Regions from separate parts of the Paenibacillus xanthanilyticus genome, predicted to be linked through region 1. Evidence: riboswitches for the same ligand, from Rfam matches in the RefSeq annotation. Region 1 holds a riboswitch; each other region holds the start of a gene.

Evidence for each region. A riboswitch is a leader RNA that binds a small molecule or an ion and turns the genes downstream of it on or off. The one in region 1 is predicted to bind cyclic di-GMP.
Region 2: it holds a riboswitch for cyclic di-GMP, as region 1 does, so the genes downstream of both, ACFSKT_RS14515 (PilZ domain-containing protein) here and ACFSKT_RS22205 (diguanylate cyclase domain-containing protein) in region 1, are expected to answer to the same signal.
Region 3: it holds a riboswitch for cyclic di-GMP, as region 1 does, so the genes downstream of both, ACFSKT_RS30810 (DUF192 domain-containing protein) here and ACFSKT_RS22205 (diguanylate cyclase domain-containing protein) in region 1, are expected to answer to the same signal.
Region 4: it holds a riboswitch for cyclic di-GMP, as region 1 does, so the genes downstream of both, ACFSKT_RS05460 (flagellar assembly protein A) here and ACFSKT_RS22205 (diguanylate cyclase domain-containing protein) in region 1, are expected to answer to the same signal.

The regions. Positions count from the first base shown of each region.
Region 1 covers NZ_JBHUHA010000002.1:1,153,157-1,158,704, reverse strand. Annotated here, with positions in the region: gene ACFSKT_RS22225 (hypothetical protein) at 13-327, shown strand; gene ACFSKT_RS22220 (SMI1/KNR4 family protein) at 576-1,529, shown strand; gene ACFSKT_RS22215 (hypothetical protein) at 1,541-2,095, shown strand; gene ACFSKT_RS22210 (hypothetical protein) at 2,138-2,527, shown strand; cyclic di-GMP riboswitch class I at 2,782-2,866, shown strand; gene ACFSKT_RS22205 (diguanylate cyclase domain-containing protein) at 2,938-4,434, shown strand; gene ACFSKT_RS22200 (MBL fold metallo-hydrolase) at 4,521-5,213, shown strand; gene ACFSKT_RS22195 (serine hydrolase domain-containing protein) at 5,340-5,548, opposite strand, start outside.
Region 2 covers NZ_JBHUHA010000001.1:3,372,358-3,377,905, reverse strand. Annotated here, with positions in the region: gene ACFSKT_RS14530 (class I SAM-dependent methyltransferase) at 1-922, shown strand, start outside; gene ACFSKT_RS14525 (GGDEF domain-containing protein) at 1,193-1,891, shown strand; gene ACFSKT_RS14520 (HD-GYP domain-containing protein) at 1,919-3,001, shown strand; cyclic di-GMP riboswitch class I at 3,014-3,108, shown strand; gene ACFSKT_RS14515 (PilZ domain-containing protein) at 3,199-3,909, shown strand; gene ACFSKT_RS14510 (hypothetical protein) at 4,178-4,531, shown strand; gene ACFSKT_RS14505 (dehydrogenase) at 4,693-5,007, opposite strand; gene ACFSKT_RS14500 (cupredoxin domain-containing protein) at 5,080-5,526, opposite strand.
Region 3 covers NZ_JBHUHA010000002.1:3,034,452-3,039,999, forward strand. Annotated here, with positions in the region: gene ACFSKT_RS30805 (carboxypeptidase regulatory-like domain-containing protein) at 1-2,087, shown strand, start outside; cyclic di-GMP riboswitch class I at 2,526-2,615, shown strand; gene ACFSKT_RS30810 (DUF192 domain-containing protein) at 2,672-3,046, shown strand; gene ACFSKT_RS30815 (Flp family type IVb pilin) at 3,099-3,293, shown strand; gene ACFSKT_RS30820 (Flp family type IVb pilin) at 3,416-3,610, shown strand; gene ACFSKT_RS30825 (A24 family peptidase) at 3,695-4,207, shown strand; gene ACFSKT_RS30830 (TadE/TadG family type IV pilus assembly protein) at 4,204-4,584, shown strand; gene ACFSKT_RS30835 (pilus assembly protein TadG-related protein) at 4,595-5,512, shown strand.
Region 4 covers NZ_JBHUHA010000001.1:1,331,059-1,336,606, reverse strand. Annotated here, with positions in the region: gene ACFSKT_RS05470 (methyl-accepting chemotaxis protein) at 1-1,571, opposite strand, end outside; gene ACFSKT_RS05465 (SpoIIE family protein phosphatase) at 1,932-3,065, shown strand; cyclic di-GMP riboswitch class I at 3,081-3,163, shown strand; gene ACFSKT_RS05460 (flagellar assembly protein A) at 3,224-5,317, shown strand; gene ACFSKT_RS05455 (STAS domain-containing protein) at 5,328-5,548, shown strand, end outside.

The DNA of each region.
Region 1 (5,548 bases):
AGGAACTCCGAGATGCATAATTCGGATTTGAAGCTGCTTATTGCGCAATATGAACAGCTGACGATCGAAGAACAACGTAAAATCGCGACGGCGCTTGAACGGCATTTTGGCCGCGAGATTCGGTTTGACGAGCCGGAGCTTGCGAAGCTCGAGGCCCCGGATTTGGCCGTTATACGCTCGATGATTCAGGGTTGGCTGATGACGAAGCAGTATGTGCCGAATGTGAAGGATGCCTATGAGGCGTTGAAAGGAACGGAGCTGCCGCGTAAAGTCTCGTTCGGCCGCCGCATTCGAGGCGAGAGCGACGCAGAGTCATCCGGCGACTGAATCTGCACAAGCTCGAGCCGGCGGCATGGCCGGCAATCTCAAACCTACGGAGCGGTCGTTCGTCGTCGGCTCCTTTTTGGGCTGCGCGAGAATCGGCATCGGGCCGCAAGTCCAAGGAACAAAAAGAGCTTCGGCGTCGTTTAAAAGTTAAAGGTACAGGCAAATTGGAATTCATGGTACAATATGGTTCCTTGACGATCGGATCGAAATCGCAGGAGCCTTGCATAGAGGGGGAGAGCAGGTTGGATATGAAGCTGGCGGACAGGCGCCATTATGTGAAACTGCGCGATTGCAGCGAGCTGGAGGCGATGTTCTTCGAGCAATTGCTGGAGACGGAAAGCATCCCTTATTTCCGCCGCGAGCCGGGGGCCGGCGGCTATATGCGCGTGTTCATGGGGAGCGCGCCGTTCCCGATCGAGCTTCACGTGCCAAGTGACCGGTACGAAGAGGCGGATGAGCTGATCACCGCGTTGACGGCTGAGGCCGATTGGCGAGAGGAGCTGGTCGGGCCAGCGGAGGAAGCGGAAGAGGAAGGACGCGACAAAGCCAAGCGGCGTCCACGTTACTGGCGACGAGGCTTAGCGGCGTTGTTTCTGCTGGTGTTGATCTCCGTGAATCCGCTCTCGGAATACGAGGTGTCGAGCACGGTCATGAGCCTGGTTGAGATGCCCTATGCGGAATTGATGGACGGTTCGATGGCTCCGACGCTGTTGATGCCTGGCGAGCCCGAGGAGCCGTACGCGGAAGTCTCATTGCCGCCGCCTCCCGAGCGCGAGATTGCCGGCGAGCCCGGCGAGTTCCCGTATCCGCCCGCATTCCTCCGCATGCTGGAGGAGGGGGCGCAGCCGGAGTCGGTCATGCAGGTCGTCCTGCCGGACGGCGAAGGGACGCTGCTGCTGAGCGGATTTTTGAACTTCAATCCAACCAGCGACGATTATTTGCCCGCTAAACATCGGATGTTCGCGGAGAGCCGGGGCTTTCCGGATAAGCTCGTTCCGTTCGCATGGGATCCGTTCGGCGAATATTATTTCTTCGATTACCGCGAAGAAGCAGGCGACAATCCGCCGATCGTGCAGGTGGTGGAGGAGTGGGAAGAAGGCGTGTATGCGGATGGCATGGCAATAACCGGCGTCGAGACCATGCCGATTGCGGCTTCGTTCGAGGACTTCATGGCCAGCTTGACCGAGATGACGGACGAGTAGGAGGGCACGCCATGAACCGCAACTATAAATCGAACGGCTTCATACTCGCCGCCGTCGCTCTGCTTGCGATCCTCATCCTTTACACGTCGGGCAAAGACAAGCAGCTTTACGGCAATGATAATCAGTCGGTGATTGAGGTTATTCAATCGATCGACAGCTATCGCGGCGCCGCGGTCGAGCTGCTGGAAACCCGGGATATCGGCGCTGACCGCTACGTGGCGTTTTTGGCTGATGGCAAACCGGCCAATATTCATTTTAAGCAAAATGACAAAGGGAACTACCCGATGATCGATACCGAAGGACCGGCAAGGCATGATTTTGCCGATTTTCTTATATTTCCGGATAAGGAGTCCGGAAACCTGCCGCAATTTCTATTCGTAGCCAATGAACGAAGCGAAGTCGCCAAGCTCGAGCTCACCGTGAACGACGAGACGATCGTGCAGACGTTCCCTGTCCGCCAGAAGACGGCGACTTGGCTCGAGCTGCCGAATACCGAGGAACATGCCTACCGTTTCGCTTACAACTACTACGATGAGGCGGGCAGCCTGCTTCATACGCCGAACTAGCTTCGGAGCTGCGAAAGCTTGCCATCTTCGGAGGTGAAAAGGATGACAATCCGTCGAATAGGGGCCTATGTTACCGGCCTCTTGCTCCTGTGCCTGGCTGCAATCGCGGGGATGATCCTCTGGAGCAAAAGCTATTATCCCCCTCTCCCCTTCGATTCCGTTAGCCGTAAAGAGGCGCTCGCGATCGTCCGGCAGGCGCCCGCGGACACGCTGGCGAAGGTGGGGGAGGACGCGCGCTCCGACTGGTATCTGACGAGGACAAGCGATGCGAAGGAGAAGGTCAAACGATGGTTCGCGGAGCGAGGATGGACGTTCAAGGATCAAGAAGGCGCCGGTCTGTTCTTCGAGCGGAACGGCCGAACGGCGATCGCCACGACGACACAATGGACGGGGCGTTACGTGCTGTGTCAGATTCCGGCGGATGTGACGTGAACGGGATGTGCCTGGATGCATACAAGCCCTCGGCGGTCATATGCATGACGCGCCATACGATTCAGAAGCCTTCGAGCCCGCTAAGCAGCGGAGCCGGAGGCTTTTTATAGAGCTGACGGAGAAGACCTCGTTCTGCCTAAATCGACAATTCCTTGCCATGTATACCTGTCTGCATCCTGTTCTTGTAAGTATTGGTCATGGAAAATAATCGCCAATCGCTGTATAACTAGATTACGATAATATGACCTATCACGATCACGTTTCGGCAAACTTACTGAAAAGTAAGGACGCAAAGTCATGGGCCTAACGCGCGCGCGCAACGGCTGCCAGACCGCTTGCCCCGAGGCATTCGCGTCAGAAGCGGATGCCTTTTTGCCCTATATATACCAAGTATGCACGGGGGAACAACTATGAATGCACGATCGCGGCCTAACGCCCTTGTACTTTTTACTGTTTTTCTTTGTTTTCAGTTCTTCGAGATGATTCGTTCGGACGGGGATAGCGACCTGCTTTACGTGATGAATATCGTGGCTCCGGCACTCGCGATAGCCTTCATGCTGCCGATGCTGAAACGGGTTGAAGCCGGAAAGCGTCGATTTTGGCGATTGATCGTCTTTACGCTGGTGCTTGAAACGCTCGCGCAATCCATGTGGGCGGCCAGCGATTGGATCTGGCAGACCCCCACGCCGGAGCTAAGCGCGGCAGATGTGCTGTGGCTGCTGCAGTCCGGACTGCTCGTGGTGGCAATGGCGCAATTGGTGCGCGGCGGCAAGGAGCGGTTCCGTCTCGTCACCGACTCGCTCTCGCTCTTGGTCAGCCTCTTGGTCGTTAGCTGGGAATTCGTCATCAAACCGGCGTATACCGATGCGTGGACCGAAGGGATCGACCTGTCGGTCGCGGTCAATATGCTGTACCCGATTGCCGATGCCTTGATGCTGTTTATTCTGTTCATCTGGGTGTTGAATAGCGATCGTCTATATAGCCGGGCGGCCCGGTCATATATTGTCCTCGCCTTCCTGCTTTATATTGCCGGCGATACAGCGTACTGGCTGTTCGTGGATATTCGGGAGCTGGATATCGAGGGCTATCTGGATGCCTGCTGGAGCGTTGGCGCATTCGCGTTGGCGCTGGCTTGCATGCATGAGGCGACGGATACGCGGAACGCGGCGTCGAACGAGCTGCCGCAGCAAAACCGAGTCTTTCAGATGATCAAGTTCGGCGTGCCTTACTTGGGTCTCATGATTGTGACAGGCATCATTCTCATCGACCGGATGAACCCGTTTATCCAATACGCGCTGCTGTTTATCGTCGTGTTGATTATCATTCGTCAGGTGCTGTTCTTTGCGGAGCGGGAGCGCCTGCACGAGCGGCTGCAATCCACGCTGGCGATGACCGAATTCGTAGCTCGTCATGATGGCTTGACCGGGCTGCTCAATCGAAAGTCGTTCCTTGAGAAATTGGAGGCGTCAATCGATGAGGCTGCCCGATCCGGAGAGCAGGTCGCGGTCTGCTACTTCGATCTGGACCGGTTCAAGCCGGTGAACGATCAATATGGCCATCGGGCAGGCGACTTGCTGCTGCAAGCCGTAGCCGACCGGCTTCGGGTGCTGCAGGAGGAGAACGTCACCTTCGCGCGGCTGGGCGGAGATGAATTCGCACTCATCATGGAGCATGCGACTCGAGCGCGCGTCGGACAGCTGGCGGCGTCGATCGCGGCCTGCCTGTCGGAGTCATACCGCATCGAAGAGCTGGAGCTGCACGTCTCATCCAGCATCGGCGTCGCGCTCTACCCGGACCATGCCGCGATGTCGGTGGAGCTGATCCAGCTGGCGGATGCCGCGATGTATATGGCCAAGCGCAAAGGCGGATGCCAGGCGGTGTTTGCTCCCGCACAACCGGGCGGTTGACACCGTGAGCCGAAGCAGGCATGATGCAAATATAACCCGATGCAGCGCTACCGGGCTCCATATGAACCAAGATGGGGAGTGAGGACATGGCCTTAGGGAACCAAGGGCTTCAGACAATCGTATTCCAGATGGATGTGAACGGCAATCCGTTCGTCGTCCATACCGCTTTGCTGGCAGACGAGCAAGGCGCGATTCTCGTCGATACGGGCATACCCGGGCAGTTGGAGCTGATCCGCGGGGTGCTGGAGCAAGCGTCGCTGCCGCTCGCGGAGCTGTCGACGATCATCATTACGCATCAGGACCGCGACCACATCGGCAGCCTGCCAGAGCTCGTCGATGCGACCGGAGGTACCGTACAAGTATGGGCGCACGAGGTCGGCGTGCCTTACTTGGCGGGCGAGATGCCGCTGTTGAAGAGCAAACAGCTCGCCGTGCCGGTCAAGGTCGACCGCGCGCTGCGGGACGGAGATGTGCTGCCCGTGGCAGGAGGACTGCAAGTCGTGCACACGCCGGGCCATACCCCGGACCACATCTCGCTGTATCATCAGCCGAGCAAGACGCTGATCGCGGGCGATGCCTTGACCGCGGCGGACGGCGTGCTCCGCGCGTTCGACCCGCGCCATACGCTCGATCCCCGCACGGCGCTTGCGAGCATCGCCAAGCTGGCCGAGCTGGATATCGAGACGGTCATCGCCTATCATGGCGGCGTCGTGACCGGCGGCATTCGCGAACGTCTGCGTGAACTCGTGGACACCACGATCCTCACCGATCCGGCATAATGCATAAAGCGGCCTCTTCCCTTCGCGGGAGAGGCCGCTTTTGTCGTCAGGTCGAGGTACGTGTGGGTAAAGAGAAGACGTTCGTCGGTGTTGCCTAGAGATGCGCCAAGGTGAGGGGCCGTATCGTTACATGCCCGTCTCCGCAACCAACCGTTTCATCAACGCATGCAGATTAAGCGCCCGCAAATTCAAATCCAGCTCTTGGTTGAAGAAGGCGATGAAGCCCGATTTGGTGTCCGGATTAAACGCCGTAATCGTCGTCACACCGGGATCGGATCCGCTGTGTCCGAGTGTCGTTCCTTTGGCGACGCCGTCAAGATAGAGGGAATTCAGCA
Region 2 (5,548 bases), on a different contig from region 1:
GCTGCTTAAGACCGTGGATGCCGACATCCAGATCTTGTTTAACAAGAAGGGCAAAGCCGCCGTGCTGCGCAAGCCGCCGACGGCGAAGAATGCCGAGGCGCCGCTTGCGCACAACCGTCAGAAGCAGCGGGTGATCCAAGAAGGGACGGCGGCGCCGTTTCTCGTGGAGCTGGGCATTATGACGAAGGACGGTCAAGTGGCGGCGAAGAAGCAGGACAAGTACCGGCAGATCAATCGGTTTCTTGAAATGGTGAGCGATGTGCTGCCCGAGCTTCCGACGGACCGAGAAATCAAAATCGTCGATTTCGGCTGCGGCAAATCGTATTTGACCTTCGCGCTGTATCATCTGCTCGCGATCGAGCAGCAGCGGCAAATCTCCATCATCGGCCTGGATTTGAAGGAAGACGTGATCGCCTTCTGCACGGAGCTGGCGGAGAAGCTAGGCTACGACCGGCTGAAGTTCCAGGTTGGCGATATCGCGGATTTCAACGAGATTGCCAAAGCGGACATGGTCGTGACGCTCCACGCCTGCGACACCGCGACGGACGCGGCGCTCGCCAAAGCGGTCGGGTGGGGAGCATCGGTCATTCTGTCCGTTCCCTGCTGCCAACACGAGCTGTTCAAGCAAGTGAAGAACGAGACGCTTGCTCCGCTTCTGTCCCACGGCCTGCTTAAAGAGCGGTTCAGCGCGCTGGCGACCGATGCGGTGCGCGCGCAGCTGCTTGAAGTCATCGGCTACAAAGTGCAGCTGCTCGAATTTATCGATCCCGAGCACACGCCCAAAAATTTGCTGATCCGGGCCACGGCCGGCGGCAAGGCGAGCGCGCGCAAATGGGCGGAATACGTTGCCTTCCGGGATGGACTGAATCTTTCGCCCTATCTGGAATCGGCGCTTTCAGACCGTCTAGCCGCTATCAAGTAATCCTTAATGACTAGCAATGAAAAATATCACATACGGATTGTCGGCGGAAATCGCGTATGCTAGAATTAAACCGTACGCGAGTCCCGGTAATTAGTTCGTTTTAAAGGGTTTAGGAATGATCGTTTTGGGACTGATGGCAGGGGTGGATCTCTGCCTATTCCTCGTTCTTTTTGAGATGTTCGTTCATAGCGTAGTCATAGTTTCATCACCGCCGAAGCGAGGAAGAAGGGGCGCGGCCAAGCAGTCGGACGATGAGAAGGAGAGGATACGGTGGCATATCGGGGGAGGATAACCGCGCTGGCGGCCGCGATCGGCTTGTCCGGCTGCGCCGCGCTTTACGGGCTCTGGCCCGAGGAGAGCGGCCTGTTTCGGGCAAGCGCCGGCGCGCTGCTGTTTGCCGCCGTCTCCTTCCCCGTAGGCTGGTGGCTTGGCCTGAAGCATGATCGGCTGGCCCGGATGGCCGCCATGGATCCGCTGACGGGTGTGTACAATCGGCGCTTCGTGGAGAGCGGATTCGTTCGATTGGCAGCTCGCGCCGGCAAGCAACGCAAGCGAATGGCGGTCATGCTGATCGACGTGAACGACTTCAAGCAGGTCAACGATTCCCATGGACATGCCCAGGGGGACGCGGCGATCCGCGAGGTCGCGACGGCGCTTCAGAATGGCGCACAGCGCGGGGAGATCGTGGCGCGGTGGGGCGGGGACGAATTTTTGGTCATCTGTCCGTATGCGGACGACAAGACCGTCGCCGTCTTCTTGCGAAGGGTCCGCGAGCTGCTGGAGCACGCAACGCTTCGAACCGGCGTCCGGCTAGCCGTATCGGCGGGCGTCGCTTCGTATCCGGCGGACGGCGTACATCTGGGCCAGCTCGCGCAGCTTGCCGACGAACGCATGTACGCGGACAAACTATTGGGCAAGCGCCATAAAGCCGAAGAGGAAGCGATGCAGCAGGCGGCTCAAGCACAATAAACAGGCAATCAAAGGCGGAATGGCACAATGAGGAAAGCGCATATAACCTCGGTTAGGCCGGGGGATAAATTGGGGCGCACCGTCTTTCAAGAGAATGGCAATGTTCTGCTGGGGGAAGGCGTAGAATTAACCCAACGATTTATCGATCGGCTTGAGAATTTGGGCATCGACATGCTCTATATCCAGGATGACATGACCGAAGATTTGGAGCCGAGCTCGGCGATTCAGGACGAGACGCGGCGCAAGGCGATGGCCGAAGTCCACAAGACGATGACCACGCTCATGGATACGCACAAGACCAAAGGGCGCACGGTCGCGCCGGAGCTTGGCCGCACGTTCCGCACGGTATTCGGTCAAATGATGCAGGACCTCTCCGCAAGACAAGACATGCTTGTTAGCCTGACGAATATTCAGGCCATGGATTCTTACTTATTCAATCATTCAGTCAACGTTGCCATTCTCGCGGGCATCATAGGCGTGGCCAAAGGCTACAACCGCAATCAGCTGGAGGAGCTGGGCGTCGGCGCGCTGCTGTTCGATATCGGCATGACGCAGGTGCCGAAAGAATTGCTCGCCAAGGCGGCTTTCCTTAGCGAAGCGGAGCGGGGCCTGGTTCAGAAGCACGCGGAAGACGGGTTCAACTTGCTTCGCGCGCAGCACGACGTCTCTTTATTATCGGCCCATTGCGCGTTCCAGCATCATGAGCGGTTCGACGGGAGCGGGTATCCGCGCAAGATCAAAGGCGACGAGATTCACGAGTACGCGCAGATTATCGCCATCGCGGATGTGTACGACGCCTTAACCTCGCCGAGGCCGCACCGCAAACGGCATACGCCGACGGAAGCGATCGAGTTTCTGTTCGCGGCGGGCAACACGTATTTCGACGTCAACCTGATCAAATTGTTTTGCAAACATATTTCCATCTACCCGATCGCGACGACCGTGCTTCTAAGCTCCGGCCAGATCGCCGTCGTATCCGCCAACAACCCGCTGGCCGTCCATCGTCCGACGGTGCGGATCATTCGGGAAGCGGACGGCAATCCGCCGGCCGCGGCGTACGAGATCGAGCTGAAGAATTCCAACAATCTGCTCATCGTCAAGGAAGTTTAACTACAATCGAATGCAGGACAAAGGCAAACTTGTCGAAAGACAAGGACGCAAAGCTAAAGGGTCTACCGTTTGCGCGCATCGCGAACAATGACAGCCTGGCCGCCGAAGCGAGGGCATCCGTGAACAGGATGACGAAGTCGGCTTAAGTACCAGGGAGCGGCTTTTTTTATTTTGTATCCACGGAGGTCACATCCATCATGACGAGAACATCAAGAGTCGAACAAACCGCCGTATATGGCAAAGAAATGACGACGTATCCCCTAGAGACGCTCCTGCACAGCAGGACGGTGGTCGAGAAGGACGGATACGTATCCACGGGACTGCTGACCCATGTGGAAGGCGAGATGCTGGAGATCGAGATGTCCGAATTCAAATCGTTTCATTTGGGAGATCCAGTCCATCTCACGCTCTATTCGCCGGTGGGCATCCAGCGGATGCAATCCACGGTCATCGCGAAGGCGGAAGGGTCGCTTGCGGTGCTGCTCCCGCCGAAGTCGCTCGCGGGCTTGGAGGAGAAGCGGGAGGCGAATCGCGTCGAGGTCCGGCTGGACGGCAGGCTTCAGCCGAGCGTCCGGGCGAATCAGACGGAAGCCGAGGAAGGCGATGAACAGCAGGCGGTATTCAAGACGAAGAACGTCTCGCTAAGCGGCATCGGCTTCGAGACCGTTCATAACGTGAAGCTCCGTATCGGCGATCTCCTGCCGGCGGTCGTCTCGATGGGCTTCGAGCTCAGCTGCCATATTGAAATCGTCCGAAGCGAGACGGAAGGCGAGTTTTGCTTTTACGGCGCCCGTTTTGTGGAGCTGAACGAGCTGCAGGCAAGAATGCTTCGCGCCTTCTTGATCCGCGAGCAGGTGTCGAATTATTACCGGGTCAAGGAGAAGCGCAAGGCGCTTGCGCGGATGTAAGACATTGGCGCGCTGCCCGCGAATGTAGGAGGATGAGGGGAACCGGCCGCGGCCGCGTTTCCCTTTTTCAATATATAGGAGAGTCCAACCACTCTGCTGTATGACCGCGGAATGCCGCCGGTTGAAGCTGCGCGTCATCTGCCGAGGACCGTCAAATCTACCGTATCCAATCCTCCCGAAAATAGGTGATAGACCGCGTGCGTTCGTCCGGTCCGCGCTTGTTTCCCTAGCATATGCTATAGGAAACTTACGAGGAGGGGTTGGAAGAATGGCATCGACTCGAATAAAACCGAAGCGTCTCGCATCCAGCACGGGGAGGGTGATCCGGACAGCCAAAATACCGGTCGGAAGCACGCAATCCGTCTACTTGAACCGGTTGACGGTGCTGTGGGTCCAGAACAACGGCGTTACGTTCAGCACGAACGGGTTTTTCGCGCGTTTGTACCGGAACAATTCGCTGATCTCGACCGCCTTTTTCGACAACTTCGGCGTCGTGCAGTTCCGCAACGTCGGCGTGCTCACGACGTCTAACTTGACGATCCGCATCTTTAATTCCGCCGGCGTCCAGTTCCGTTCCCGGTCGATTCCGGCCGGCTCGGAAGCTTTCGCCGTCATCGGCTAACGCAGGTTGTGTGCCGGACGCTGCGTACGTGAGATGCCCTTCTGGCGGGCGTCCCTCGGGCGTGCGCGAAATAATCGAGTTTCTATTGAAAGAGGTAAACGCGAAAGAAAGAGGACCTCGACTTCCGCCACGATGGCGAAGCGAGGTCCTTTTTTTGCGCGCTACCCGCCGAACGCTTCACGGAAGGCCGCCTGCAGCTTGGCTAGGTCCACTTCCCACAGCTCGGCGATTTCCGCGCTGACATTCTCGTCCCACCAGTCGGCGAGCTTGCGGCGATTGCTCTGGTTTTCCGCGATCCAGGGCAAGTTGAGGGCGACTTTCTTGAAATACAGCTTTTCCGCCGCTTCCAGCTTCTCCTTGGGCACGTAGACGTTCAGGCGCTTGACGGTCCGGTACAGCTCGTTATCGCAGGCACGCCGAATTTTGCGCGCGGTCGGCAGTCCGGCCGCATGTTTGGATGGGGGGGATGGTTTCATCGTAACCGACTCCTCTCATTCCCCTATATATGCGCCCGGCTGCTGATTGGTCACCGGCCCGGCAGGCGCTTGTTATTGGACGTAGATGTAGCCGACCATCGGACCGTTATGCTCGCGCGTATCATGCGTTTGGCAGATGATCGGATAGGTGCCTTTCTGCTCCGCTTTGAATTTGACGACCGTTGTTTTGCCTTTTTCCACCGTTCCTTGAATGCCGAGTCCTTCGATGACGAACGGATGCGATTCGCCGCTGATGCCCGTCAGACGCAGCTCCACTTCCTCTCCGGCATTGACGAAGATGCTGCTTGGCGACCAGAGATACGCTTCGATCTTTTTGTTGTTCGCGTCGCGAGCCTCGAATTCGCCCGTCACCAGATGCATGACCCGCGTCTGGCTCGGCGTCGCCATCGCGGCCTGCGACTGGTTCCACTTGAAGCATACGACCGCTACGACTAACGCCAAGAGCAGGACCGCGAACAGCTTGATTTGCTTTTTGGTAATCACGAAAATGTTGGTCATGGAACGCCCACCTGCTTTCATC
Region 3 (5,548 bases), 1.9 Mb from region 1:
AGCTGGTCGGCAGCATCTCGGGACAAATTACGAGCGCCCAGACCCGGCAGCCTGTACCGGGAGCGACGATCGAGGTTCGAATTCTAGACGAACTGGGCGTGCCGGTGGCAACGGTGGCGACCAGTCCTTTCGGGAACTATCTGGTGGAGAATCTCGCGCCGGGCAGCTATACCGTCATCGTGAGCGCGGAGGGCTTCGCCGTCTCCGCGATCGGCGTCATCGTGACCGCCAATCAGACGACGAGCGCCAGTCTCGCGCTTAGCCCGCTGGCGGGCGAGATTGCCGGCGTCGTGAACGCGGGGGGCGCCATTCTGCCAGGCGGCGACGTTAGTTTGAGGCTCTATACGGAGGATGGCGTGCTGCTGCAGACCCTCCTGGCGAACGTCGACGGGTCGTACCGTTTCTTTCAAGTCGCGCCGGGCAACTACATCGTCAACGCGACTGCCGACGGCTTTGTCGCCCAATCGCAGCAGGTGCCGGTTGCCGCGAGCCAAACGGCGACCGCCAACTTCAATCTTCAATCGCAGCCGGCCGTGCTGAGCGGGATCGTGCGAAGCGAAGCGACCGGAGCCGCCCTAGGCGGCAGCACGGTTATTGTGCGCGATTTGAACGATCTGGTTGTGGCGACGGGGATTGCCGATGAGAACGGCGCTTTCGCACTTGATAATCTGCCGGCCGGCACCTTCGTCGCCGCCGTATCCGCAGCCGGGTTCGGAACCGGCGCATCGGTCGTCAACTTGAACCGCGGCCAGTCGACGAGCGCCGTGCTGCAGTTGGTCCCGAATCCGGGATCGCTGGCCGGCTACGTCACCGATCTGGACACGAGCGCTGCCGTGGAAGGAGCCGTCGTGACGGTCAGGAGAGATGATACGGATGCCGTCGTGGCTACCGCGCTGACGGATAATCGCGGCGCGTATCTCATTCAAGATTTGGGGGCGGGTCGCTATACCGTAACGGCAGAGGCTTCTGGCTTCTTCACGCAGATTCTGTCCGAGGCAGTCGCGCCGGATCTACAGACGCCGCTCAGTTTCGTGCTTTCCCGCAATCCCGCGACCATCCAGGGGAATGTGGCGAACGCCGCGACCGGGCAGCCGATCGCGGGCGCCGCAATCGAGATTCGGCTGTTCAATACGTTCGGCGAGGCGGTGGCCTCCTCCCTGACGGACGCGCAAGGCAACTATACGATTAATCGGGTACCGGCCTCCAACTATACCGTCATTGCGAGTCAGCCCAATTTTGGGACGGAGGAAACGTCGGCGCACGTCGGACCGGGTCAGACGACTACGTTGAATTTTGCGCTCACGCCGAATCCCGCTTCCCTGTCCGGCACGATCGTCCAGCAATCGAACGGCTTGCCGATTGCCGGCGCGACAATCGACGTTATCGACGCGTTCACGGGCATCGTGGTGCGCAGCGGTCTCTCGGACGCCCGAGGCGTTTACCTTATCGGCGGTTTGCGGGCCGACGACTACATCGTGCGGACGTCGCAATCCGGTTTTCAAAGCGAGTCGAACGCAATAACGCTTCAACCGGGAAGCGCGCGCGTGTTGAATGTCAGCCTTCGCGCCAACCCGACGACCATCGTCGGCGCCGTGACGAACACGGCGCAGAATGTGATGAACGGGGCAGTCGTACAGGTGCTGAACGCCAATAATGAAGTACTCGCCGTGACGGTAACCAACCCGGAAGGCCGATTCGCGGTGAGCGGATTGCCGAGCGAGACGCTCGTCATTACGACAAGCTCGCTCATGCTTGGATCGGCTGTCGTGGTGTTCGATCCGCGTATGGGCGGGGAAGTTCGCATCAGCATGCCCGAGGAGATGGGCGACTTGCGCGGCACGGTGCGCGACGAGAGGCTGCGCCCGCTCTATAAAGCGCTCGTGGAAGTATTCGACCGGAATCGGCGGCTCGTACGCGCGGTCATTACGAACACGGCCGGTCAGTATTACATCGGCAATCTGGCTGCCGGTATCTACGATGTGCAGTTCACCTATCCGGACAAACGTCCGCTCACGAAAAGCGCCCTTATTTTCAATGGTCAAGTGACAGTATTGGACGCGATTTTGCAAGACGATGACGAGGAATAGCCGGCTGAGCCCGGAACCAGATCAAGGGGTGTCCCGCAGCCGTCCGCAGGTGACGGGGGGCGCCCTTTTTCCGTGAAAATATCACATGCTCTGCTTCATAAACGCTTTAATTAATCGCCGCTATTTACGCATGACATTCATGCGGCGGCAGCGCATCTAACAGCCAGGAGAACAGACCTTTGGTCGCATGAATAATCGGATCACGTTGATTGGTTAATGTTACCTAGTTCCTTTAGGGTTGTTTCATTGTCTGATAGGGAGAAAAGAATCATTACTAATCAACATTTAGTCTATTAAGACTACTATTTCGAGGGAATTTGGACCTTATCCGGATAATCTAAAAATAGGGGATTTTGTCGGATTACGGAGTATAGGACCTCGGGGTAAGATGTGATCAAGATATCGGAACGGCGAACAAGCAAGACGAACTTCGCTGGATCTCGATAAAGGCAAAACCGGCGAAAGCCGGCGACGCAAAGCTACAGGGGCTAAGCCGCGGAAGACGCGGGATGCCAGCCAGCTGCCGAAAGATGCAGGGGAGTTCTTTTTTCGAACCCTCCTTTCGGGCCTAAAGGTGGGCTATTTTGCATACGCAAAAGGAGGTGGCGACCCGGATGAAGCTGGTCATTCGGGAGAGCGGGGAACGGCTTGGCGACCAAATTGAATGCGCTTACACGTTTTGGCGGAGACTGCGAGGCCTCGTAGGAAGGCAATCTCTCCCAAGCGGCAGCGGCCTTCATATTCAGCCGTGCAAGTCAGTCCACATGTTCTTTATGAACTACGACCTGGACGTGCTTCATCTGGACAAGGCAGGCGTCGTCGTCGGCATGGAGCATCGGCTCCGGCCGGGGAGGGTCGGTGCGGCGTTCGCGGGAACCCGCTCCGTCGTGGAGCTTCCGGCAGGCACGTTGGCAGCCGCGAAGGTCGAGCTGGGACAGACCGCGATTTTGGAACCTTAACGAGCAGTAAACTGAATTTTGATCGACACCACAAATTTAGGAGGCTAACAACATGATGAACAGCATTCGCCGCTTCTGGAACGACGAGCAAGGCCAAGGGATGACGGAGTACGGATTGGTTCTAGGTCTGATCGCGGTCGCGGTCGTCACGGCGCTGATCGCGCTGCGCGGCCACATTATCGACCTGTTCGACAATGCGGAAGACACGATTAACACGGGCGTTACGGAGATGGGCGGCACGCCTTAATTTTTGGTCGATCCTTGGTACGATCGGATATAGGATGACAAGCAGACGGACGAAGAAAGCACGGAAGCCGTTGTTTTGAACCGCAACCACGAGACAACAACCATTCTTAGGAGGCTAACAACATGATGAACAGCATTCGCCGCTTCTGGAACGATGAGCAAGGTCAAGGGATGACGGAGTACGGATTGGTGCTCGGGCTAATCGCGGTGGCGGTCGTGACGGCGCTCATCACACTGCGCGGTCATATTATCGACCTGTTCGACAACGCGGAGGATACGGTCAACACCGGCGTGACGGAAATGGGCGGAACGCCTTAAGCTTCCTTGCCTAAGGGCCGTGCGTCAACTAGTGGCGTGCGGCCTTTCCTTTTGGACGAAACCAGTTGAGAGGTGGACGCGAAGATGTGGGCAAACGCGATTATGCTGCTCGTGCTGGCGCTATGCGTCGTCACCGATGTGCGCAGCCGCAAAATTTATAACAACGTCATCGCTCCGGCGCTGGTGCTGGCGGTCGTATATCATGCCGCGACGGACGGCTGGAGCGGATTGCTTCATATGCTGATCGGGCTTGGCGCGGGGTTCGCGATTCTGCTCATCCCTTATCTTCTCGGCGGCATGGGAGCGGGCGACGTCAAGCTGCTTGCGCTCGTCGGGGCGTTGAAAGGAGCGGGCTTCGTGATGGCCGCATCGGTCTACATGGCGCTGTTCGGGGCTGTCATGGCGCTTGCGATCGTGTTGTTCAAGAACGGTTTTCGGGCGCGAATCCGTTACATGCAGTACGTTTTGGTATGCATCCGGTACCGGCTGAAGCTGCCGCTGCAAGGACACTTCGTCTCCGGCACGTACCCATACGGGGTGGCGATCGCGGCCGGATGCGTACTCGGTTTTATGATGGAAGGATGGGGAGCGGGATGATACGGGACGAGCGCGGCCAGTCGCTAGTCGAGTTTGCGCTTTTGCTGCCGCTGCTGATGCTGCTTCTATGCGGAATCGCGGACTTGGGCAGGCTGCTCTTCGCTTACTCCAGTTTGCAAATGACCGTGCAGGAGACGGCTCGCCTCGGCGGACTGGGCAGAAGCGACGGCGACATGACGGCCTATGCCAAAGCACATCTTCGGGTAGGGGACCCGGCAAGCATGACGGTGACGATTACGCCGAGTCAGTCTACCCGGGCATCCGGGGAGAACGTGACGGTGACGCTGCGCTATTCGCTTCCGCTGATGACGCCCGTCATGACGCGGGTCATTCCGGCCCCGGTTCTTTCAGCCCATTCCACCATTCGGGTGGAGTAGGAGGTTCACGATGAAAACGGATTTTGGCGCTTTTATAAAGGAAGAACGCGGCAGCACGATCGTCTGGGCCGGCTTATCGATGATGTTTTTGCTCACGATTGCCGGGCTTGTCGTGGATGGCGGGATCATGTACGCGACGAAGAGTCATTTGCAGAAAACCGCCAATGCAGCCGCGTTGTCGGGCGCGCAGGAACTAACCGGACAGGTTGGAGCCGCGGAGGCGGTGATCGGATCGATTCTGGCCGCGCACGGGGAACAGAGCAGCTTGACCGGCACCGAGATCGCGCCGATGTCCACGGTGCGCGTGAAGTTGGAGAAGAAGATCGGACTCGGCTTCGCCAGACTGCTCGGCAAAGATACCGCAACCGTCTCGGCGGAAGCGGCGGCGCGGATTGCGCCGATGGGCAGGGCCGCCGGCGTAGCGCCGCTCGGCATCGATGAATCGATTCCGCTGGAGTACTTGAAGCCGTACAAGCTCAAGGTGGACAACTCCGGGGTGGAAGCGGGCTACTTCGGCATTCTGGCGCTCGGCGGGCCGGGCGCAACGACGTACGAGAGCAATCTGAAGTTCGGGTATCCGAGCGAGATCGAAGCGGGCGATATCATTGACACCCAGACCGGGAACGTGGCGGGCAAGACGCGCGACAGCATCAATTTGCGCATCGACCAGGACCCGTATCCGGTCGGGGAGTATTGGCATCGGGACTCTTCCCGAGTCATATTGATTCCGGTTTACAAGCCACATGAATTTTCGTCGAATCAACTGAAATCGATCGAGGTTCGAGGATTCGCGTATTTCTACATTCTCGAACCGATGTCGAGCAAGGATACGTCCATCACGGGCATGTTCATTGAGCGGGCCGGTACCGGTTATGCCGCGCCGGACATCGCGAGTAAAGGCGCTTACGCGATTCGGTTGATTGAATAGCGTTACAGGACATCAAGATGACAGCGGAGGACGGGG
Region 4 (5,548 bases), on a different contig from region 1:
CTCGCGACCGCGTGAACGTCCCGGATCGAGGCGTTCACGTTCGCCGTTCCGTCGGCCAGCTTCCGCAGATCCGCGGAAATGTCTTCGATTTGCGCGACGACGCTGCTGACCGCCTGCTCGATTTTTTGGAACGAGCCGCCTGCATGATTCACGACCGTCAAGCCGCTGTTCACCTCTTGCGCCGCTTTCTCCATCGTCCGCAGCGTCGTCTCCGTATCCTGCTGAATCAGTTGAATGAGCTGCGAGATTTGGTCTGTCGATTGATTGGACTGTTCGGCGAGCTTGCGCACTTCGCCCGCGACGACGGCGAATCCTTTGCCGTGTTCGCCCGCGCGCGCGGCTTCGATCGCCGCATTCAAGGCGAGCAGGTTGGTCTGTGCCGAGATGCCGGAGATGACATTCGTGATCTGCTCGATTTCGTTCGAGCGCTCGTTCAAGCTTTTTACCGCGTCGAACAAGCTGCTCACGTTGGCGTAGATGGAGTTCATCTGCGTACCCACTTCGCTGATCGCTTGGTTGCCCTCGGACGACACGGCCGACGCGTGCAGGGCGTCCTGCTTCATCCGGTCCGTCGAGTCGGCGATCGATTGCGTATAGCCGGCCATGTCGGATATCGCGTTCGTGCTATCGGATACCAGCTGCGCTTGCTTATCCGTCCCGACCGCGAGCTCCTGCACCGTGAGCGTGACGTGTTCGCTCGCCTTGCTGCTCTGCACGGCGCTGGCGCTCAGCTCTTCGGCTGACGCGGCGACTTGGAAGGTCGACTCGTGGACAGAGCCGAACACCGTCTGGAGATTCGCCGTCATACTGTTCAGGGATGCGACGAGCTGGCCGATTTCATCCTTCGAAATATAGCTGCCTTTCACGGTGAAATCGCCTTGTTCCGCTTCGGTCAGCAATCGCTTGACTTCCTTAACCGGCTTGACGATCATGCGCGAGATCACGAGGCTGAGCGCCACGAGAGCGAGAAGCGCGGCAGCGACGACGGAGGAGACGAACACCGTGACGTCTTTTACATCTTGCTGGTTGGTTTCGTTAATGATGCCGGCATTTTCGACGTTGTACTTCTGCAGCGCTTTCAGCGTGTCGTTCACCAGCTTGCGCATCGCTTCCACGTTCTCGTGATAATGCGCGTACGCTTCGGCGTTCTTATTGGCTGCGGCCAACTGGATCACTTCGCTGCGGGCCTTCGCCAAATTCGCGGCATGCTCCCGGTATTGCGTCAGCAGTTTGTTCTCTTCAGCCGTAAGTTCGCTGCTGGCGAGTTCGTCGATCATCGCATCGATCTCTTCCCAAGCGGAGGCGATTTCGTCGATGAGCTCCTGATTGCGAGCGGGGTCCTCTGTCGTCAGCAGCTCAAGCGTGTACGCGTCGCTTGCTCTGGCGTTGACCCGAATCTGCATGATGGTATTCAGCGGGATCAAATTGTGCTCGTACATATGCTCCGAGTTTTGGGCAATGTCTCTCATATAATTGATGCCCAGTGTGCCGACCGACCCGAGTCCTACCGCGCTTACGAAGATCAGAAGTGTCAGTTTTTTCGATATGCTGAGGTTTCGTAGAAGTTTCATTTCGCTATCCCCTTCGATATAGATGAGAACGCAACGGATAACTTACGTCCTGTATATGCTCTATTTATCGTCAGGTGAGGCGCGAAGATAATAGGTAATAGGAGGGGAATTGCTCCCTTTGCGGACCGCTAACAAGGTGAAAGGGCGGTGACGATAACGGCTTTACGCCGCCAGTGTAGGATTGGGCGAGATGATCGGCAATCCGGATGTGTTCGATTCCTTGACGTACAAGGACAGCTCCAGCTGCTTGGCCTTTTGATAGGGCTTATTTTTAACGGATGAGGTCAAAATAAAGGATAATACGGTCAAATTGTCGGGTTATGTCGAAGTGAGGTAATTGCGCCAAGAGGGGAGGGGCTCATGGGTATTCTGATCGTTGACGATTCGCCGATGATGCAGCATTTGTTCCGGGATGTCTTAGTACGAGAAGGTTACGCAAATGTTCACACGGCTAGCTCCGCTGATGAAGCCTTTATGTTTTTGGGTATCCATGACGAGGAACGTCCCAAGAAAACCACGGTGCAGATCAATTTAATCCTGCTGGACATTGTCATGCCCGGCATGGACGGAATCGAAGCGTGTAAAATCATTAAGAAACACGATACGTATAAGGACACGCCCATCATTTTCATTACGGCCAGCAAAAGCCAAATTATGGATGCGTTTTTGGCGGGGGGAATGGATTTCATCCAAAAAGACTTTGAGCAGTACGAACTGCTGGCTCGGGTCAAATCCGCGCTGAGTCTGAAGAGAGAGATGAATGCCCGGATTGCCAGAGAGATCAAAATTCGCAGGGAGCTTCAGTTGGCCAAGCAGGTTCAAAAAAGCGTCTTGAGTCAACCGATTGTCGACGGCAACATCCAAATTCATGGCAAATATCTTGAGTCCGACGAAGTTTCGGGCGATATGTTCTACTGGGCTCAGGTCTCGGAGGATCAATACGCCATATTGGTGCTTGATGTGTCCGGTCATGGTTTGTCATCGGCGCTCATCACGATGTCGGTTCGGTCATTGCTCGAGCGGACGATTAGGCAAGAAGTCGAGCCTGAACGCGTCTTTACGGAATTAAACGAGCAAATGGTGCAGTTGTTCGGCGGCGGCAAGAAGCTGATTTATTTTACGGCCCTCTATCTGCTCGTCGACGTGAAAACGAAAATGATTCATTATTTCAACGCGGGTCATCCGCCGGGTCTTGTGCTGTCCAATGACAAGGTCATCGACCGGTTAACCACGACGACGGTTCCGATCGGCGTGAAGAAGAATCCGCCCGTCAAAACGGGAATGCTTCACTATGAGAACCAAACGCGGATCATTCTATATACGGATGGGCTCGTGGAGACGCCGGGCGTGCCGGTATCGGTCAGCATTAATAAGCTGTCCGACTATGTCTCTTTGCTGCGCGGCCAGTCGAATGAATCGTTCTTGGAAGAAGTGGCCGTAATCAAGCAAAACCGAAGCGACGATATCTGTATCATATCGATCCTCTTATCCTAGATATTGGCAGATACATCATGATAAAGGCAAACTCGTACGAAAGTCGGGGACGCAAAGCGGCGGGCCTACGTCATTACGTCGGCAGCCGGGTTACCGAATGGGGCCGGAGAGACTGCCATTCTGGCGGTCCCTTCCTTTTTTACAGGCGAATAAGGACGGTGATTGCAGTGGAAGCAAGCGTCATATCGAGAGGCAAAACGGTTCAGCATGCGGTGGAAACGGCATTAACGCTGCTCGGCACAACGAAAGATCACGTTCATATTGAAATATTGGAGTCGGAAACGCGCGGCGTTCTGGGACTCATGGCCAAAAAAGCGGTCGTCCGCGTGACCCGAAAGACCGAGATCTCCAAGGAGGAGAGCCGCTCCCCGATGTCCGTAGCGCTGGAAGAATACATATCGGAGGAGTTATCCGGCACTCAAGCGGATCAAGCGGATCAATCGAAACAACCGAATCATACGAAGGCTACCGAGGCGCACAGTTCCCGTTCGAAGGCCTATTCAGGCAAAGCGTGGATTGAAAATGGCATCATCGGCACCCTGGACGCGCCCGACCAATTTCCGTTAATAAGCCCTATGAAAGAGGGGAAGCTGTACAAGAATGGGAACCTGGTCGAGCAAACGACGACGATCGTGGAGCGAGACGTCTTTCGCGTGGAACTGATCAATGAGGATCAACGCCCCGTCTGGTCAATCGAAATTGACGACCGGAACATGAAGGCTCGCCTGAACGTAGAGCCCGGTTTTCGCATCACTCGCACGCTCAAAGATCAGGCCCCGACCTCGCATCTGACACTTCTCGCCGCCGAAGATAAACAGCCGCTCGCCATTAACATGCAGGATGTCTTGAACGAACTCAAAGCGCGGGGCGTAACGGTCGGCATTCTATCCGAGAATATCGCCATGGCGTGCAAAAGCGTCGTCCGCGGCAGTTTCGAGATCGCGATTGGGCAGGAGCCGGTCCCGGGCAAAAACGGTTATTTGAAGCCCTTGTTCGAGACGAACGAGAATCAGGCCATCATGCCGAAGACGCGTCCGGACGGCACGATCGATTACCGCGAAATCAAAGAGTTCCCATCCGTAACGGAAGGCAGGGTCATTGGGCTAATTATGCCGCCCGAGCCCGGGAAGCCTGGACTCGATGTCATGGGTAGGCGCGTGGAGCCGGAACCGGTGCACGAGCTGCAATTGAAGTTGGGCGAGGGCGTCACCCTGCTGGACGACCCAACGAAGGTGTTGTCCATTCAATCCGGACGGCCGAATCTTGTGCAGAAAGGCGTTCACGCCGAACTCTCCATCGTCCCCAAACTGGTGCATGGCGCTGATGTAGACATTGCCTCGGGCAATATCCGCTTTCAAGGCGACGTCGATATTTTGGGAACCGTCCAAGACGGGATGACCGTGGAGGCAGAGGGCAGCGTCATGGTACGCGGGAACGTGAACATTGCTCGGATTAAGACAGGCCATTCCTTGATCATACATGCCAACGTGATCGGCAGCGATGTTGTTGCAGGCAAAGGCAGCATGTTCACGGCGGAAGCGTACCCGCTGCTACTTGACATTCACGAAAAAGCGAAGTTTTTGCGCAATGCGGTCGTGCAAGTGAACAATGCCAGCGCATTCAAGGCGACCGATTATAACGAGAAAGGGCTTGGGCCGCTCATCAAGGTACTGCTGCAAGGTAAATTCAAATTGCTTCGCGAAACGATCGTGGATTTGACCAAGATGGTCATGGACGCGACGGCGGAGATTGATCCCGAGTGGACCGAATACGCCGGATATCTAAGAAAAGCCTTTTTGAATCCAGTGTCGAGCACGATCAAAGAATTGAAAGACTTGGACGGTTTTATCGAGAAGACGGAATTTTGGATGTCGAAGGCCCAGCCGTCCCAGGAACAATCGCTGCTCTGCCAATTCGCGTATGCCCAGAACAGCACGATTTATTGCGAGGGCGACATCAATGCGCTTCAAGGCTGCTACAATACGACCATCTACAGCAGCGGACTGCTCGTGGTGAAAGGGTTTCTGCGCGGCGGCGAGTATTTTGCGAAGAACGGCGTTCGCGCGGCGGAAGTCGGTTCGGTTAGCGGAAGCATCACGAAAATCCGCGTTCCGGCCGGAGCGGAGATTCATTTGACCAAGGCGATGGAGTCCACGATCCTGCAAATCGGCACGCGCGTCCAACAACTGACGCAGGAGACGTCTCATATTCGCGCTAAGCTGGATGCGGACGGCGTGTTACACATTCATTAGGGGGAAAGACATGTTCCAATACCAACTAAACGCCGAAGCGAACAAGGCGCTGATCGCCATCGTGGGCGATATCGACATCGACGGAACCGAGTTAATGGAAGACGAGATCCTGCCGGCGCTTATGGCATACGATGCGGCCACGATCGATATGTCGGAAGTGTACTTTGTGGACTCATCCGGGATCGGTCTCCTGATCAAACTCGTGCAAACGCTGCAGGAATCGGACAAGAT